Regions from separate parts of the Mesorhizobium sp. P2_D6 genome, predicted to be linked through region 2. Evidence: predicted binding sites of a transcription regulator. Region 2 holds the regulator's gene; each other region holds the start of a gene.
What was found. Region 2 encodes PhoB, which activates phosphate uptake and scavenging genes when phosphate is short. Its sites were predicted from a motif close to TGTCATNNANCTGTCAT; they were not measured.
Positions count from the first base shown of each region.

Region 1: the regulator PhoB is predicted to act here: its motif matches at 1,804-1,820, upstream of AC1D1L_RS18290 (esterase-like activity of phytase family protein).
Region 3: the regulator PhoB is predicted to act here: its motif matches at 1,419-1,435, upstream of ppk2 (polyphosphate kinase 2).

Region 1 is NZ_JBFUEG010000008.1:59,455-62,729, forward strand. Features, by position in the region: gene AC1D1L_RS18275 (LacI family DNA-binding transcriptional regulator) at 1-580, shown strand, start outside; gene AC1D1L_RS18280 (ferritin family protein) at 609-923, opposite strand; gene AC1D1L_RS18285 (bestrophin-like domain) at 996-1,751, opposite strand; gene AC1D1L_RS18290 (esterase-like activity of phytase family protein) at 1,922-3,275, shown strand, end outside.
Region 2 is NZ_JBFUEG010000018.1:17,206-20,480, reverse strand. Features, by position in the region: gene AC1D1L_RS27450 (ROK family protein) at 1-1,002, shown strand, start outside; gene phoB (phosphate regulon transcriptional regulator PhoB) at 1,027-1,716, opposite strand; gene phoU (phosphate signaling complex protein PhoU) at 1,733-2,437, opposite strand; gene pstB (phosphate ABC transporter ATP-binding protein PstB) at 2,479-3,275, opposite strand, start outside.
Region 3 is NZ_JBFUEG010000003.1:541,072-544,346, forward strand. Features, by position in the region: gene AC1D1L_RS09130 (dihydrofolate reductase family protein) at 1-204, shown strand, start outside; gene ppk2 (polyphosphate kinase 2) at 438-1,358, opposite strand; gene AC1D1L_RS09140 (aldo/keto reductase) at 1,606-2,649, shown strand; gene AC1D1L_RS09145 (glycosyl transferase family 90) at 2,652-3,275, opposite strand, start outside.

The sequences.
Region 1 (3,275 bases), on a different contig from region 2:
CACGCTTGGCCGAAGCCAATCCGGCGACGACACCTATCCTTCGCTCGATATCGATTTCGAGAGGGCGGGTGATGAAGCCGTCGACCGGCTGGTCGCGCGCGGCCACCGCCGCATTGCCGCCATCCGCCCTTCGCTCGATCTCAACTTCGGCTACCTGTTCCTCGACGGCTACCGCAAGGCGCTGAAGCGGCACGGCATCGAAGTCGACTCCGGCCTGATCGCCGACGGCTTCATCAACGAGGCCGGAGGCTACCAGGTGACGCCGCGCGTGATGCTCTCCAAGGACCGGCCCACAGCCATCATCTTCAACAATGACGCAATGGCGCTCGGCGGCTGCAAGGCACTGGCCGAGATGGGCATCAAGCCCGGCCACGACATCGCGGTGATCGTCATCGTCGACACGCCGCTTTGCCGCTACTTTTCGCCGGCGCTGACCGCTTTCCGTCCGTCGCTGGAGCCCATGGGCCGGCGGCTGGCCGAAATGCTGCTGGCCTCGCTCCCCGCCTTCGCCGGCCCCGAAGGCACGCGCATCATCCGCGAAGTCTGGCCGCTGGAACTGATTGCGCGCGACAGCGATTGATCCGCCGCGGGAAGTAGGCCGGTCGGCCTCAATCCACCTTCTTCTCGCCCTTCTCGCCAGCCTTGACGATGTCGCCGGTGGTGAACAGGATTTCCTTCAGCTCCGCCCGCCAGTCTTTCTTCTGGCGCAGCAGGAATTCGAGATCCATGCCGAAATGCTTGAACTCCTCGCCTTGCGCGTTTTTCATGATCGCCTTGGCCTGCGGGTCCTTTTCCACCGACATGCGCTGTTCGTACCAGCTGATCGCCTCCGCCTCCTCGATCAGCGAGGTAATCATGCGGGCGAAGGTCCGCACCTTCTGCGTCAGTTCTTCCGGCGGCTCGTGATACTGATCGAAACCCATGTCGCCCTCCCGCAAATGGACCGGCAAATCCAGCCGTATCCAGGAATGCGTTGGAGCGCCGCGGGTTCCGCCTCACTGCTGCAATTCGACCAAAGCCCTCTGCAAAGGCGCCGACGAAATCTGGATCGGGCCGGAGAACGGCACATCCATATCGAGGATCAGGTAAAGCGCCCCGGCAATCAGCGCTGCCGACACCACGAACGTCTCTATGGTGATGGCATTTCGCGGCGCCCTGAAACCGAAACTGGCGAAGATCAGCACCAGCCAGGCAACGAGCATAACGATCAGCGGCCGCGGGATGGTACCTTCCGATTGCTCGATCAAAGCCCAGCGCAGTTCCACCACCTTCTGCAGATGCTGGTGGGCGTCCTCCAGCAGGGAACCATGCGCTGCGTCAGCAGGCTGCAGAGCGGTCAATCGTGTGCTGATCTCGGTCAACAGACGTTCAGACAGCCGGTTGGCGACGAGGGGTGTTTCGTTGGCTTCTGTCCAGTTGTTGGTCTGTCTTTGTACATAAGCGACCAGCGGCTGACGGACCTCGGCCGTCTCGGGCCCATATTGTCGAAGCGACCGGTCGAGAAGGATCAACTCGGTCGCATATGTGTGTACGTTGCGGTCGATCGACTCGAAAGTGTTCTTGGCCGAGTTGATCATGAGACCAAGCACCAGCGAGGTCATGACGACGAACAGGTTGGCGGCCAGCCGTACCACATTGTTGGTGTCGTCCTCGCGGTGATGCGCGGGCAATTTGCCATAGACAGCCATGCTGACCAGCGGCGCCGCCGTCAGGCAGAGGAAAACGGCCACCGCGATGAGTGTTTCCTGCATGCAGCCATTTCTGCACGGCAAGCACCGAATGCCAATGGCCGGCAGAACGCCTTGTCACGCAAGTATCATGTTCGCGTCCTAGACCGCTTTGCCGGGGGCGACATCGTCGATGCGACGCGACGCCCTTTGCAGTCTCGGCCGCTTGAAGGCTTGTCACAAAGAGGATCTCCATGAAAATCTCGCACCGAACCGTGTCGCTCGGCGCCGCATTGGCGCTGTTTACCGCTTTGACCCCTGCCCTTGCCGATAGCACCGCCACCGTCGGCGGCGTCAGCTTCGTCAACAAGGGCCTGGTCGGCGTCGGTCGCCTCCCGGCCGACCTGAAGGACAAGTTCGGCGAGACCTTCGGCTCCGGCTCCGGCATGTCGATCGACGCCGCAAGCTGGACGCATGACGCCAACGGCTACAAGGGTTCGCTGTGGCTGCTGCCGGACCGTGGCTACAATGTCGTCGGCACCACCGACTACCGGCCGCGCCTCAACACTATCGCTATCGAGCTCACGCCGACCCCGCTGGGTGCCACACCCGCCGCCGGCGAGGAACAGACCGGCGTCAAGGCGACGCTTGCCGATTCCCTGCTGCTCACCGACGACAAGGGCGCTGACGCCACCGGCCTCGATCCGCTCAACGGCGTGCGCGCGGCAAGCGGCGACCTGCCGATCCTGCCCGAGGCCAATGGCAAGCTGGCGCTCGACAATGAGGCGATCGCCCGGCTGCCCGACGGCACCATGTTCATCTCCGACGAATACGGCCCTAACATCTACCGCTTCTCGGCCGAGGGCCATCTGCTGTCGGCAACGCAGCCGCCGGCGGCCTTGGTACCGATGCGCAAGGGCACGCCGAACTTCGCCTCCGACAATCCAGGCCCCGGCGCGGCCGAGCCAGATCCGAAGGATCCCGAGACCGGCCGCCAGAACAACCAGGGCCTCGAAGGCATGGCGCTGACGCCGGACGGCAAGTCGCTGATCGCGGTGCTGCAGTCGGCGCCGCGCCAGGATGGCGGCGATTCCGGTGCGACGCGCCAGAACACCCGCGCCCTGGTCTATGACGCCTCCGACCCGGCCCATCTCAAGCTGGCGCACGAATATGTCATACCGCTGCCGGTGTTCAAGGACGGCAAGGGCAAGACCAAGGTCGCCGCGCAGAGCGAGATCGTGGCGCTGTCCGACAAGACCTTCCTGATGCTGGCGCGCGACAGCGGCAGCGGCCAGGGCGTGAAGGGCGACACCTCGCTGGTGCGCCAGATCTTCGTCGTCGACGTCTCAGGTGCGACCGACATTGCCGGCGGCGCCTTCGATGCCGCCGACAAGCCTGTGGCGCCCAAGGGCGTGCTCGACCCTTCAGTGACGCCGGCCAAGCTGACGCCGTTCATCGACATCAACGACAACAAGGAACTCGGCCGCTTCGGCCTGCATGACGGCAAGCCGAATGACAAGAACAACCTGTCGGAGAAGTGGGAGGCGATGTCGGTGGTCAGCGTGTTCGATCCGGCGCTGCCGGACGACTATTTCCTGTTCGTCGGCA
Region 2 (3,275 bases):
CTCAATCCGGAAGCGGCGGCGGTGATGACCGTGGTGCTGTCGCTGAACTTCCTCTCCGTCACCGTCATCGACTATGCCGGCCATGTGGTCGCCGAGGAGCAGCGCCGGCTGGACACGCTGACCATGCCGCGCGACGAGCTGATCGGCGAATGCACGGCAATCGTGCGGCGGCGGCTCGAGGATCCCGATCTTGATGTTCAGAGCATCGCCCGCATTGCCATGGGCATCCAGGGCATCACCGATTCGCAGGCGCGCGCCATGCTGTGGTCGCCTATCACGCCGCTGACCGACATTGCCTTCGCCGACATACTGGAAGCGGAATTCGGCATTCCGGCCACCATGGAAAACGACTGCAACATGATGGCGGTGGCGCTGCAATGGCGCCAGCCTGAGCGCTACCGCGACAATTTCATCGCCATCCTGCTCTCGCATGGCATCGGCATGGGGCTGGTGCTGAAGGGCGAATTGTTCACCGGCACCCATTCCTCGGGCGGCGAGTTCGGCCACATGATCCACCGGCCCGGCGGCGCGCTGTGCCGTTGCGGGCGGCGCGGCTGCGTGGAGGCCTATGCCGGCAACTACGCCATCTGGCGCAGCGCCAAAATGATGAGCGAGGATGCCGAACCGGTCGATGTCGGCGACGCCGACATGCGGGCGCTCGCCGCACGTGCCCGCGAGACCGACGGCCCCGAGCGCGAAGCCTACCGCAAAGCCGGCGAGGCGCTTGGCTTCGGCCTCGGCAGCCTGTTCGCGCTGATCGATCCAGCACCTGTCGCCATGGTCGGAGTCAGCGCCGCCGCGTTCGATCTGATCGAACCGGCATTGCGCGAAGCGATTGCTCAGACTGCCGGCGGCCAGCACTCGAAATCGATCTCCTTCGACACCGAGCCCAACGAACTGCCGCTGATCCGCGAAGGCTGCGCCATGCGCGCGCTCAGCTTCGTCGACCAGGAGATTTTCGCACCGGGGATTCAGGCGAAAGCGGGCAAGCATGTCGCCTGAGGGGCCGGCAACAGCGCGGCGCGCCTAATCTTCCCGGATAGCGTAGCCGGCGCCGCGGATGGTGCGGATGACGTCGGGCATGCGGCCATTGTTGACCGCCTTGCGCAGTCGGCCGACATGCACGTCGACCGTGCGCTCGTCGATATAGATCGTCTCGCCCCAGACATTGTCGAGCAGCTGGCTGCGCGAGAACACGCGGCCGGGATGGCGCATCATGAATTCGAGCAGGCGGAACTCGGTCGGTCCGAGCCTGATTTCGCTCTTCTTGCGGTAGACGCGGTGCGATTCACGGTCGAGCACGATGTCGCCGACCTTGAGCACGCTGGACAGCACTTCCGGCTTGGCGCGGCGCAGCAACGCTTTCACGCGCGCCATGAATTCCGGTGTCGAGAACGGCTTGACCAGATAGTCGTCGGCGCCGGTGGACAGGCCACGCACGCGGTCGCTCTCCTCGCCACGCGCGGTCAGCATGATGATCGGCAGCCGTTCGGTCTCGGGCCGCATGCGCAGCCGGCGGCAGAGCTCGATGCCGGACACCGCCGGCACCATCCAGTCGAGCACCAGAAGGTCGGGCACATTTTCCTGCAGCCGAATTTCGGCCTCGTCGCCGCGCGTCACCACCTCGACCTGGTAGCCTTCGGATTCGAGGTTGTAGCGGAGAAGCACGCCCAGCGGCTCCTCGTCCTCCACGACCATGATGCGTGGCGCGATCATCAGCAGTTCACCCTTGTCAGGCCGAAGTGGCCATCGCCGTCTCGTCCTGCTTCGGGCGATTGGCGGGCAATTGCTGGCCGGTCAGCACATAATACGCATTTTCAGCGATGTTGGTGACATGATCACCGATGCGCTCCAGATTCTTGGCGCAGAACAGGAGATGCGTGCAGGCGGTGATGTTGCGCGGGTCTTCCATCATGTAGGTCAAGAGTTCACGAAACACCGACGTGTATTTGACGTCGACACGTTCGTCCTCATTCCTGAGTTTCGCCAGGGCTGCGGCATCCGCGGCGGCATATTCCTCGACCACCCCTTGCACCTGGATCAGCACCAGCTGCGCCATCGCATCGATGGAATGCGAGAGGTCGCGCGGCGTGACGCTGAGGCCCACAGTGCCAACGCGCTTGGCGATGTTCTTAGCGAGATCGCCGATGCGCTCGAGGTCGCCGGCCATGCGGATCGAGCCGACCACGGCACGCAGATCGTTGGCCATCGGCTGGCGCTTGGCGATGAGCGTGATGGCGCGATCGTCGAGTTCCCGCTGGCGCGCGTCCATGATGGCGTCGTCGGAAACGACACGTTGCGCCAACGCATTGTCGGAATTGAGCAGCGCTTTTGTCGAGCCGCTGACCATCGACCCGGCCAGATCGCCCATGTCGCGGATCAGCTTGCTGATCTGGCCCAACTCTTCATCGAAGGAGGCGACGGTATGTTCACCCATGATCGTGGTCCTCGTGCCTGAAAATTCAACCGCTGGACGGCTCAGCCGAAGCGGCCGGTAATGTAGTCCTGGGTGCGCTTGTCGTCGGGATTGGTGAACATCTTGTCGGTGGCGCCCTCCTCGACCAGGTAGCCGAGGTGGAACATCGCCGTGCGCTGCGACACGCGCGCCGCCTGCTGCATCGAGTGGGTGACGATGACGATCGTGTAATTCTGGCGCAGCTCGTCGATCAGCTCCTCGACGCGTGCGGTGGCAATCGGGTCGAGTGCCGAGCAGGGTTCGTCCATCAGGATTACTTCCGGCGACACCGCAATGGCGCGCGCGATGCACAGGCGCTGCTGCTGGCCGCCGGACAGGCCGGTGCCGGGCTCCTGCAGGCGGTCCTTGACCTCGTTCCAGATCGCCGCCTTCTTCAAGCTCGACTCGACGATCTGGTCCATGTCGGACTTGCGCTTGGCTAGGCCATGGATGCGCGGGCCGTAGGCAACGTTCTCGTAGATCGACTTCGGGAACGGATTGGGCTTCTGGAACACCATGCCGACGCGAGCCCTGAGTTCGACGACGTCGATGTTCTTGTCATAGATGTCATCCTCGTCGAGCGTGATCTTGCCGGTCACCCGCGCCGAATCGATGGTGTCGTTCATGCGGTTGAGGCAGCGCAGGAAGGTCGACTTGCCGCAGCCGGACGGGCCGATCAGCGCCGTCACCTGGTTCTGGCGGACGTCGAGATTGACGTCGAACAGCGCCTGCTTCTCGCCGTAGAACACGCCGACCTTGTCGCCGCGCATCTTGATGACTTCGTTCGACTTGGCGTTCATTTTGTCGCCCACTGCGTTTT
Region 3 (3,275 bases), on a different contig from region 2:
GTCCGCGTCGGCGGCGGCGTCTCCACCATCCGGCAGTATCTCCAGGAGAAGCTCATCGACGAGTTGCATCTGGCGGTGTCCCCGGTGCTGCTCGGGAGGGGTGAGAATCTGTTTGCAGGCCTGGATATGCTCAAGCTCGGCTATCAGTGCACCGACCAGGTGGCGACGGCGCTTGCCACGCACGTGACAATCAAGCGGGGTTAGTTTCTCGCTAGAGGGCAGCCTTCTGCGCCGTGATCCTTCGCGCCCCCTCTGTCCTGCCAGACATCTCCCCAAACGGGGGGAGATCAGACGACACGTTGGCCTTCGCCAATCATCATCGCTGCAGGAATGGCGCGATCGACGAAGCTGCTAATCTCCCCCCTCGTGGGGGAGATGTCCGGCAGGACAGAGGGGGCGCGCAAGAGCGCCGCCCGTCCGGTCCTTAGCATTCCGTCTCAATACTTCTCCGGCACGTAAAGCTCCCGCGGCAACACCTGCCGTTCGTATTCCGGATTGAAGACCCGCTCGGGCAGCGTGATTTCTTCGTGCGGCACTTCCTCGTAAGGCATCTGCTTGAGCAGATGATCGATGCAGTTCAGCCGCGCCCGCTTCTTGTCGTTGCCTTCGACGATGTACCACGGCGCCTCGGGAATGTTGGTGCGGGCAAACGTCTCTTCCTTGGCCTTGGTGTACTGCTCCCAGCGCACGCGCGACTGGAGGTCCATCGGCGACAGTTTCCACTGTTTCATCGGATCGTGGATGCGCATCAGGAAGCGCATCTGCTGCTCCTCGTCGGTGATCGAGAACCAGTATTTGACCAGCGTGACGCCGGAGCGGACCAGCATGCGCTCGAACTCCGGCACGTCGCGGAAGAACTCCTCGACCTGATCCTGGTCGGCAAAGCCCATCACCCGTTCGACGCCGGAGCGATTGTACCAGGAGCGGTCGAACAGCACGATCTCGCCGCCGGCCGGCAGATGCGGCACATAACGCTGGAAATACCATTGCGATTTCTCACGCTCGGTCGGCGCCGGCAGCGCCACGACACGAGCGATGCGCGGGTTGAGGCGCTGGGTGATGCGCTTGATGACGCCGCCCTTGCCGGCGGAATCGCGGCCCTCGAAAATCACCACCAGCTTTTTCTTGTGGTAGGCGACCCAGGACTGCAGCTTGATCAGTTCCGACTGCAAGCTGATCAGATCGCGAAAATACTGCATGCGATCGATCGATGGCGGATGGGCGTTCTTGTAGATCTTGGCGATCTCCAGCGACAGCGCCGGCTCCGACATTTCAAGCTCATAGTCTTCGTCGAGCGTGTCGGCGAGTTCGGCCTCAAGCCAATCCCTGGCCGGAGAATTCTGCTTTAACTCGGTCATTTCTGCTGCTCCGCTTGCCGGCTGTCATGAAACCCTGAGCCGACTTGATATAGGCCGGCAATGACGGTTTTATTGCAAGCCGCCGGCAGGTCGATCATCGCCGCAAATCGGCGGGGTTTGGTCGATCCATTGCCGTGGCATGACGACAAACCGCTTAAATTGTCCTACAAATGGCTGACCCATTCGGGCTGCCCCCGCCCTTCTCGACCAAAACCGCCCCACCCCACCAAAATTGCGAGGATCTGACATGGAATACCGCACGCTTGGCCGTTCAGGCTTGAAAGTTTCGACGCTGACGCTGGGCACCATGACCTTCGGCGGCAGCGGACCTTTCGCCGCCGTCGGCAATTCCGATCTCGCTGAGGCATCACGCATCATCGACACCTGCATCGATGCCGGCATCAATCTCATCGACACCGCCAATGTCTATTCGAACGGCCTGTCGGAAGAGATCATCGGCGAGGCGCTTGGCGGCAGGCGCAAGAACGATGTGCTGATCGCCTCAAAGGCGCGCATGCGGATCGGCAAAGGTCCCAATGACGAAGGCCTGTCGCGCCATCATCTGATCCTCGAATGCGAGAAGAGCCTGAAGCGCCTCAGGACCGATGTCATCGACATCTATTTCCTGCACGAATGGGACGGTGAGACGCCGCTCGAGGAAACTATCGCCGCGCTCGACACGCTGGTTGCCCAGGGCAAGATCCGCTATGTCGGCTGCTCCAATTACTCCGGCTGGCAGGTGATGAAGGCGCTCGGCATCAGCGACAGCCAGCACCAGCCGCGCTTCATCACTCAGCAGATCCATTACACGCTGGAAGCGCGCGAGGCTGAATACGAACTCTTGCCGATCTCGGTCGACCAGGGCCTTGGCGTGCTGGTGTGGAGCCCGCTTGCCGGCGGCCTCTTGTCGGGCAAATACCGGCGCGACAGCCCGACCGCGCGCCAGCTTGCCGGCTGGTCGGAACCGCCGATCCGCGACGAGGACCGGCTGTGGCGGATCGTCGATGTTCTCGTCGACATCGGTGCGGCCCGCGGCGTCTCGGCGGCGCAGGTGGCGCTTGCCTGGCTGCTCGGCCGGCCGGCCGTCAGTTCGCTGGTGATCGGCGCGCGCAACGAGACCCAGCTGAAGGACAATCTTGCCGCGGCGGCACTCTCCCTCACCGCTGAGGAACGCGACCGTCTCGATGCCGTCAGCCGGCCGCCGGTGCTCTACCCCTACTGGCACCAGCAGTTCACGGCGAAGGACCGGTTCGGCCCGGCCGATCTGGTTCTCGACCGCAGCGTCATCTGACGCTAGCCCGCGATAAACCGCCAGACCTCCGGATCGGGCTCGATCTGGCCGCTGAGCACGAAATATTTGTAGAGCACGAGCAGGCTGATGGCCTGCTCGGCCCGCTCGTCGGCAAATTTGCGGCAATAGGCGTTGGCCGCTGCGACGATGCGCTGGGCTTCGGCCGGATGCTTTTCGAGGTGGTGCACCCGCTCGGCCAGATCGCTGAAATCGGGCGCCAGCGGCACATAATGGACATCGGGCTCGAGCTGCCCCTCGGCGAACCAGGTCTCGTAAGTCGGCGGCGGCATGAGGCACAATGAATTCGAGCTCATGATCCATTTCAGATTGGTTGCGACATCGTTGCCTTCGAGGGAAATGATGTAGCGGTAGCGCCGCTGCTGATCGATGGTGAGATAGGGTTTTCGGTATTCCGCCGGCGCCGTCGCCCTTGGCGTGCCGACATCGCAGATCGGCAGGTCGCGGGCGGCCTCCAGCAGCAAGGTGCGGATCGGATTGTTGAGCTCGCCGCGCCAGACGACGAGCGGATGCTTGTCGGCGAAGGCGACATCGTCGGCCGGCATGTGGAAATGACGGAACTTGTTCAGCTTGAACAGGACGCCGTTGCCGTTGTCGCCGAGGATCGG